4 regions of the Mesorhizobium sp. M3A.F.Ca.ET.175.01.1.1 genome follow, and region 1 is predicted to be linked to each of the others. Evidence: predicted binding sites of a transcription regulator. Region 1 holds the regulator's gene; each other region holds the start of a gene.
What was found. Region 1 encodes PhoB, which activates phosphate uptake and scavenging genes when phosphate is short. Its sites were predicted from a motif close to TGTCATNNANCTGTCAT; they were not measured.
Positions count from the first base shown of each region.

Region 2: a site for PhoB is predicted at 994-1,010, ahead of EN818_RS14945 (esterase-like activity of phytase family protein). Genes of this name have one in related genera too.
Region 3: a site for PhoB is predicted at 1,434-1,450, ahead of EN818_RS12255 (PhoX family phosphatase). Genes of this name have one in related genera too.
Region 4: a site for PhoB is predicted at 1,008-1,024, ahead of EN818_RS27995 (RNA degradosome polyphosphate kinase). Genes of this name have one in related genera too.

Region 1 is NZ_SRTP01000002.1:384,726-386,924, forward strand. Features, by position in the region: gene EN818_RS06490 (ROK family protein) at 1-744, shown strand, start outside; gene phoB (phosphate regulon transcriptional regulator PhoB) at 828-1,517, opposite strand; gene phoU (phosphate signaling complex protein PhoU) at 1,537-2,199, opposite strand, start outside.
Region 2 is NZ_SRTP01000005.1:265,270-267,468, forward strand. Features, by position in the region: gene EN818_RS14945 (esterase-like activity of phytase family protein) at 1-895, opposite strand, end outside; gene EN818_RS14950 (UvrD-helicase domain-containing protein) at 1,079-2,199, opposite strand, start outside.
Region 3 is NZ_SRTP01000004.1:162,055-164,253, reverse strand. Features, by position in the region: gene EN818_RS12255 (PhoX family phosphatase) at 1-1,370, opposite strand, end outside; gene EN818_RS12250 (hypothetical protein) at 1,587-1,931, shown strand; gene EN818_RS12245 (phosphatase PAP2 family protein) at 1,936-2,199, shown strand, end outside.
Region 4 is NZ_SRTP01000018.1:39,501-41,699, reverse strand. Features, by position in the region: gene EN818_RS27995 (RNA degradosome polyphosphate kinase) at 1-888, opposite strand, end outside; gene EN818_RS27990 (zinc-finger domain-containing protein) at 1,101-1,346, shown strand; gene EN818_RS27985 (FAD-dependent monooxygenase) at 1,374-2,199, shown strand, end outside.

The DNA.
Region 1 (2,199 bases):
TGGTCGCCGATCACGCCGCTGACCGACATTGCCTTTGCCGACATACTGGAACAGGAATTCGGCATCCCGGCCACCATGGAGAACGACTGCAACATGATGGCGGTGGCGCTGCAGTGGCGCGAACCCGAGCGCTACCGCGACAATTTCATCGCCATCCTGCTCTCGCATGGCATTGGCATGGGCCTGGTGCTGAAGGGCGAGCTGTTCACCGGCACCCATTCTTCGGGCGGCGAGTTCGGCCACATGATCCACCGACCCGGCGGTGCGCTCTGCCGCTGCGGGCGGCGCGGCTGCGTCGAGGCCTATGCCGGCAACTACGCGATCTGGCGCAACGCCATGCGGATGGGCGAGGATGCCGAGCCGGTCGACATCGGCGACGCCGACATGCGGGCTCTGGCGGCACGGGCACGCGAGAATGACGGCCCGGAGCGCGAAGCCTATCGCCGGGCGGGAGAGGCGCTGGGCTTCGGCCTCGGCAGCCTGTTCGCGCTGATCGACCCGGCGCCGGTCGCCATGGTCGGCGTCAGCGCCGCCGCCTTCGACCTGATCGAGCCGGCGCTGCGCGCAGCCATCGCCCAGACCGCCGGCGGCCAGCATTCGAAGTCGATTTCCTTCGACACCGAGCCGAATGAATTGCCGCTGATCCGCGAGGGCTGCGCCGTCCGCGCGCTGACCTTCGTCGACCAGGAGATCTTCGCGCCGGGCATCCAGGCACGGGCAGGCGCCGGAAAGAACGTGGCGTGAGCCAACGCTGCTTCGATAGATCGCCACCAATGCTGAAGGTTGGCCGGGCGCCCTCGAGGTCGGCATAAGGGTCGCCGCCGGACCTAATCCTCCCTTATCGCGTAGCCCGCCCCGCGAATGGTGCGGATGACATCCGGCATGCGGCCGTTGTTGACCGCCTTGCGCAGGCGCCCGACATGCACATCCACCGTGCGCTCGTCGATATAGATCGTCTCGCCCCAGACATTGTCGAGCAGCTGGCTGCGCGAGAACACGCGGCCGGGATGGCGCATCATGAATTCGAGCAGCCGGAACTCGGTCGGTCCGAGCCGGATCTCGCTCTTCTTGCGGTAGACACGGTGCGATTCACGGTCGAGCACGATGTCGCCGACCTTGAGCACGCTGGACAGCACCTCCGGCTTCGCGCGGCGCAGCAGCGCCTTGACGCGTGCCATGAATTCCGGCGTCGAGAACGGCTTGACCAGATAGTCGTCGGCGCCGGTCGACAGCCCGCGCACCCGGTCGCTCTCCTCGCCGCGCGCGGTCAGCATGATGATCGGCAGCCGCTCCGTCTCGGGCCGCATCCTGAGGCGCCGGCACAGCTCGATGCCGGAAACCGCCGGCACCATCCAGTCGAGCACCAGCAGATCGGGCACGTTCTCCTGCAGGCGGATCTCGGCCTCGTCGCCGCGCGTCACCACTTCGACCTGATAGCCCTCGGATTCGAGGTTGTAGCGGAGCAGCACGCCCAGCGGCTCCTCGTCCTCCACCACCATGATGCGTGGCGCGATCATTGGAAATTCACCCTTGTCGTCAGGCCGCCGGCGCCGACATCTCGTCCTGCTTCGGACGGTTTGCGGGCAATTGGGTGCCGGTCAGCACGTAATAGGCGTTCTCGGCGATGTTGGTCACATGGTCGCCGATGCGCTCCAGATTCTTGGCGCAGAACAAAAGGTGCGTGCAAGCGGTGATGTTGCGCGGATCTTCCATCATGTAGGTCAAGAGCTCACGGAAGACCGAAGTGTACTTGACGTCGATGCGCTCGTCGTCGTTGCGCAGCCTGGCGAGTGCCGCCGCGTCGCCCGCCGCATACTCCTCGATCACGCCCTGCACCTGGATCAGTACAAGCTGCGCCATGCCGTCGATGGAATGCGAGAGGTCGCGCGGCGCGGCGCTGACGCCGACGGTGCCGACGCGCTTGGCGATGTTCTTGGCGAGGTCGCCGATGCGCTCGAGGTCGCCGGCCATGCGGATGGCGCCGACCACATTGCGCAGGTCGTCGGCCATGGGCTGCCGCTTGGCGATCAGGGTGATGGCGCGGTCGTCGAGCTCGCGCTGGCGGGCGTCCATGATGGCGTCGTCGGAGACCACGCGCTGCGCCATCGCATTGTCGGAATTGAGCAGTGCCTTGGTCGAGGCGCCGACCATCGCGCCGGCAAGATCGCCCATGTCACGGATGAGCCGGCTGATCTGGGC
Region 2 (2,199 bases), on a different contig from region 1:
GCTTGAGGTGGGCGAGGTCGGAAGTATCATAGACCAGCGCACGGGTGTTCTGGCGGGTCGAGCCGGAATCGCCGCCATCCTGGCGGGTCGCCGATTGCAGCACGGCGATCAGGAACTTGCCATCGGGTGTCATCGACATGCCTTCGAGGCCCTGGTTGTTCTGGCGGCCGGTGTCGGGGTCCTTCGGGTCAGGCTCGGCGGCGCCCGCGCCAGGATTGTCGGAAGCGAAGTTCGGCTTGCCATGGCGCGTCGGCACCAGGGCGGCCGGCGGTTGCGTCGCCGACATCAGGTGGCCGTCGGCCGAGAAGCGGTAGATGTTGGGACCGTACTCGTCGGAGATGAACATGGTGCCGTCGGGCAGCCGCACGATCGCCTCGTCGTCCAGGGCCAGTTTGCCGTTGTCGGCCTGCGGCAGCATCGGCATGTCGCCCGCGGCTGCACGCACGCCGTTCAACGGATCGAGGCCGGTGGCGTCCACTCCCTTGTCGTCGGTCAGGAGGATGGTGTCGGCGACCGTCGGCTTGACGCCCGACTGTTCTTGTCCAGCCGCGGGTGCCGCGCCCGACGCGGTCGGGGCAAGCTCGATCGAGATCGTGTTGAGGCGCGGCCGGTAGTCGGTGGTGCCGACGACGTTGTAACCGCGGTCCGGCAGCAGCCAGAGCGAGCCTTTGTAGGTCGCGCCATCACGCGTCCAGGACCTGGTGTCGATCGCCATGCCGGAGCCGGAGCCGAAGGTCTCGCCGAACTTATCCTTCTGGCTGGCCGGAATGCGGCCGACGCCGACGAGGCCCTTGTTGACGTAAGCGGTGCCGTCGGCGAGCGCGGGATGTGAAACAGCGGAAGCAGCGAGCGTTGCGGCGATCAGCCAATACCCAGACGGACGCAGGGTCTTCATGATTCATGTCCCCTTCAATAACGGTTGGTTTGAAGGGCAGGTGGAGCCCGCCTTCGAGGGCCGCTGAAGACCCAGGACTAGCGGTGTAGGACGCCAACATGATGGTTGCGTGACAGAGGCTGCGGGTTGCTGATGTTAATGGAAGGCGACGGGTGTCGGCGGATACTTGCGCGGCAGGGCAGCTCAGACCCCGGTGACGAAACCGTCCAGCACGCGTTTCTGGCCGGCTTTGTCGAAGTCGATGGTCAGCTTGTTGCCGTCGATGGCCGCGATGTTGCCGTTGCCGAATTTCTGGTGGAAGACGCGGTCACCGAGCTTGAAAGGGGACGGGGTGTCGGCCACCGATTTGGCCACCAGTTCGCCCTCGATGGTGCGGCCCTTGACGCTGGTGCGGCCGGCGCCATAGCCGGAGTCTGTTTCGCCATAGCCGATGCGTTCGACCTGGTGGCCGGAGCGCGTGCCCCAGTTGCGGTCGGTCGCCTCGGTGCGGTTCGCCTGCGCGCGCTGCCAGCCGGGGGTCGCATAAGTGTTGGAGAAGCTGCCCGATTTCTCGGTGCCGATATTGTCGAAACGCGAGGCGCCATAGGGATTTTGCCGGCCGCCGCCGCGGCCGGAGGCGAAAGAGCCGCCGCCGTAAGGGTTGCCATAACCGCCGTAGCTGCTGCCGCTGTCGGCGACATCGACATGGGTTTCCGGCAATTCGTCGAGAAAGCGCGACGGGATCGTCGATTGCCACAGCCCATGGATCAAGCGGTTGGAGACGAACCAGATGTGCAGGTTCTTCTTCGCCCGCGTCAGGCCGACATAGGCAAGCCGCCGTTCTTCCTCCAGCCCGGAGCGGCCGCCCTCGTCCAGCGCGCGCTGGTGCGGAAACAGGCCTTCCTCCCAGCCGGGGAGGAAGACGGTCTCGAATTCGAGGCCCTTGGCCGAATGCAGCGTCATGATCGACACCGCATCGAGCGACTCGCCCTGCTCAGCCTCCATCACCAGCGCGACATGCTCGAGGAAGGCGCGCAGCGACTCGTACTCCTCCATGGAGCGGATCAGCTCCTTGAGGTTTTCCAGCCGCCCGGGCGCCTCGGCCGAGCGGTCGTTCTTCCACATGTCGGTGTAGCCGCTCTCCTCGAGGATGGTCTCGGCGAGTTCGGTATGCGGCGTCGTTTCCAGCGCCTTTTGCCAGCGCTCGAAATTGGCTGCGACCTCACGCAGCGCCGCACGCGGCTTCGGCTTCAGCTCGTCGCTTTCGGCGAGTGTTGCGGCCGCCTCCAGCATCGGGATGCGCATGGCACGCGCCGTGTCGTGGA
Region 3 (2,199 bases), on a different contig from region 1:
ATGTCTTCCGGCCGGTCCATCTTGGTGGCGCCGAGCAGGTCGGCGGCGCGGCGCGTCTCGATCAGCACGTCGGCCTGGCTGGCGAAGCCGTTCTCTCCCGTCAGCGGACCTTCACCGAACACGATCGGCATCCATTCGACGGTGCCGTCCTCGGCGAACTTGGCGACATGCAGCGTGCCGTCGTCGAGCAGGTTCATGTTGGCGGCACGGTCGTTTGCGTTGAACGCGCCCTTGGTGACGAACTTGTAGACATAGTCGAAGCGCTCGTCGTCGCCGAGATAGAAGACGACGCGGCCGTCCTTGGCGACGATCGATTCGGCGCCCTCATGCTTGAAGCGGCCCATGGCCGTGCGCTTCCGCGGCACCGAATTCGGGTCGTTGACGTCGACCTCGACGATCCAGCCGAAGCGATTGGCTTCGTTCGGCTCCTTGGCGAGATTGAAGCGGTCGTAATGCGCGCCCCATTCATAGGCGCCTTCCGGAATGCCGAGCCGCTTGTAGTTGGCCGCTTCCCTGTGACCCTCCGGCAGGTCGCCCGAGAAATAGCCGTGGATGTTTTCCTCGGCCATCACATAGGTGCCCCAGGGCGTGACGCCGCCGGCGCAATTGTTGAGGGTGCCGATGACCTTGGTGCCGGACGGATCGGCATTGGTCTTGACGCGGTCGTGGCCGGCGACGGGGCCGGAGAGCGCCATCTCGGTGTTGGAGGTGATGCGGCGGTTGAGCTTGCCGTCGCGCACGACCTGCCATTTGCCGCCCTCCTTGCGGATCTCGACAATGGTGCCGCCGTGGGCGGCCATCTCGACATCGACCTGCTCCTTGCTCAGCGGCGCGACCTCGGCGGTCTTCTTGCCGTCCTTGTCGACGATCTTGACGATGCCGGGAAACATCAGGTGCGGGTTGGTGTATTCGTGGTTGACGACCAGCAGTCGGTGCTCGGCCGAGCCGTCGATAGCGATGTAGCCGACATAGTCGTTGTTGTAGCCGAACTGTTTGGCCTGAGCATCGGCCGACTGCTTGGTCGGGTCGAAGTCCGGTGAATCGGCAAAGAGCGGATCGCCCCAGCGCAAGAGCACATCGGCATCGTAGCCCGGCGCGACATGGTGCTTGTCGTCGATGCCGGCCTCGAGCTCGTCGAACTTGAAGGCGGAAGCCTCACCGGCACGCGCTTCGTCGGCTGCGACCAGCGCGAGCGGGCTGACGGTGGCGGCAATGGCCGAAATGGCCAGGGATCCCTTGAGGAAGCCGCGGCGCGAGAACCGCGCGGCAATGATCTCGCCCATGGTGCGGTTGTCGGTGGGATTGACGGGCGGACCGTCATTGTCCTCGAGCTGGCTGGTGCGGAAGCGGGTTTCAGGGGAATCGGTCATGAGCTGTCCTCTGGCTGCTTGAGATGGCTGGGTCTGCGACCTTGGGACCCGTATAGCCGGAGGATCACACTTTCGTGACAGCGCAGGGGTTGCAGCGCTGCTTTGCCGGCTGATGCCCGGGAGCGGCTTGCCCGGCTCGCGCTCAGCTTGACGGTTTCGCGCGGTTGGGAAACAAGGACGCAGCAGGCACGGCGACGCCGGTTCGGAGGGACGAAGGTGAGTTTCTGGGGATTGGCGCAGCTCGGCGTCTCGACGGTGATCTTCCTGTTGGCGGCAACCGCCGCCAAGCAATGGGGACTGGCGCCGAGCCTCGGCAAGATCGTGCTGACGCTGGCGCTCTACTCGCTCGGCAACCTGATCATGCTGAGGCTGATCCGCGAGTTCGGCATGTCGGTGTCGTTCAGCCTGTCGGCGGTGATCCAGCTGGTCTCGGTCAATATCGTGGCGTTGCTGTTCTTCGGCGAGCGGCTCAATGTCTTTCAAGCGACCGGCGTCGTGCTGGCGATCGCCGCCGTGGCGCTGATCACGCTCGGGCCCTATATGCAGCGGCTCTGGGCCTGAGCGAATGAAATCCGCCGCAAGCGCGCTGCTCAACAAGATCGAGTTTCCGGTGCTTCTGGCCGGGCTGGTGATCGCCGGCGGGCTATGGGGATTGCTGGAGCTGATGGAGGTGGCGCGGGCAACGACGCCACATGGCTTCGACACTGATATCCTGCTCGCTTTCCGCCATGCCGGACAGCCGGACAGTCCGATCGGCCCGGCGTGGCTGGAAGGGGCGGTGCGCGACATCACCGCGCTCGGCAGCACCAGCGTGCTGGTGCTGATCACC
Region 4 (2,199 bases), on a different contig from region 1:
GAGCTCACCGGCGACGAATTCGCGCAGTTCGGACGGCATGGCCACATCGAATTCGATGCGGATGACGGAACCGCGCCGGCGGCGCTTCAGCGCCGTCTCGAACAGGCGCACCAGATCCTCCGACTCCTCTTCCACCTCGATATCGCTGTCGCGGATGATGCGGAACGTGCCGGAGCCCTTGACTTCGTAGCCGGGGAACAGCTTGCCGATGTAGAGGCCGACCGCCTCCTCGAGCGGGATGAAGCGGACGTGATGCTTGCGGTCGGGCAGACGGATGAAGCGCTTCAGCGCCACCGGCAGGCGCAGCAGCGCGCTCATTTGCTCGCCATTCTTGCGATGGCGCAGTTGCAGAGCCATCGAGAAGCCGAGATTGGGAATGAACGGGAACGGGTGCGCCGGGTCGATCGACAGCGGCGTCAGCACCGGGAACACCTGGTCCTGGAAATGCTCCTCCAGCCAGGCCTTCTCGTCCTTGCTGAGACCGTCGCGGGTGATGCTTTCGATGCCCTCCTTGTTGAGCAAATCCATCAGCGTCGACAGGCTTTTCTGCTGGTCCTCCTGCAGGCGCTCGACCTCGCGCAGCAACTGCTCGAGCTGCTGTTCGGGGGTGCGGCCATCCGGGCTCTTGAGCGCGATGCCCTCGCGCACCTGGCCGGCGAGGCCGGCGACACGCACCATGAAGAACTCGTCGAGATTGGCGGCCGAGATGGACAGGAAGCGCACGCGCTCGAGCAGCGGATGATGCGCGTTCAGCGATTCCTCGAGCACGCGGCGGTTGAACTGCAGCCAGGAAAATTCGCGGTTGACGAAACGGTCGGGATTGCCCCCCTCCGGGCTCGCCGCCTCGATGGTGATGAACTCGCTCTGTACCGGCTTCAGTTCGTTCATGGTTCCTCTTGCCCTGCCTTGGCTGCCTTGGCCGCATTTCCGCCACGCCAAGCGCTTCCGCTTGGCTGCAAACTCGTCAGGCCGGTTAACCGGCTCAACTTATCCTCTGACAGGGTTTTACGACAGTTTCATTTCATCGATCTTGCAAACTGGCGGGTTATGATCCAGATGCAAGCGGGCCGAAAATCAAGCCGAACCTATTGGAGACGACGATGGCAGGCGGTTCCATTCCCCATTTCCAGAACGACGCGGGCCATCCGGCGATCGATATCGGCGTCAAGGAGTTCATGTGCACGGGCGCCAATCCGCCCTTCGACCACCCGCATGTATTCCTCGACATGGGCGACGACAATGAGAAGGTCTGCCCCTATTGCTCGACGCTCTTCCGCTATTCGCCGAAGCTGAAGGCGACGGAAACGCAGCCCGCCGGCTGCCTCTATGTCGACCAGGCCGCCTGATCTCAGATCATGAATGACGGCTAGGCCATGAATGAGACGCGGTCCCGGCAGATCGTCATCGCGGGGGCCGGCGTCGCCGGGCTGACGGCTGCACTTGCCTTCGCACGCCGCGGTCATGCGGTCAGGATATTCGAGCAGGCAAAGACTCTCGAGGCCGCCGGAGCCGGCATCCAGCTTTCGCCCAACGCGACGCGCATCCTGCGCCAGCTCGGCGTTCTTGACCGCTTGCTGCCCAATGCCGTCAGGCCGGAAGCGGTGGTGTTGAAGGACGCCGCGAGCCTGCGCGAATTGGCGCGCGTGCCGTTGCGCGGGGCCAGCGAAGCCCGCTGGGGCGCGCCCTATCTCGTCGCGCACCGGGGCGACCTGCAGGCGGCGCTGCTTGGGGCCGTTGCCGAGCATCCCGACATAGAAATCGTCACCGGCGCGCGAGTAAGCGGCATTGCGGCAGCGCCGCAAGGCATAGCCGTGACTGCGGAAACGGACGGCCGGAAGATCGAGGCGGAGGGGCAGCTGCTGGTCGGCGCTGACGGCGTCTGGTCGTCGGTTCGAACGCAGCTTGCCGGCAGCGAGTCCGCTTTCCGGCGAAGCCGGTTCTCGGGCGAGCTTGCCTGGCGCGCCACGGTCCGCGCCGACAGCGCGGCCGGCGAGGCCTTTGCGGGGATCGGCGCGGGCGACTGCGTCACCACCTTCCTGCATCCCGGGTTCCATCTGGTGGCCTACCCCGTCAGCAAGGGCAGCGCCTTCAATCTCGCCGCCTTCACCAAGGGAGAGCGCATCGCCGAAAGCTGGTCCGGCCACGCCGACCCCGCGCTCCTCGCTGGCGCCATGCGCGGCACCGCGCCGTCGCTGACAC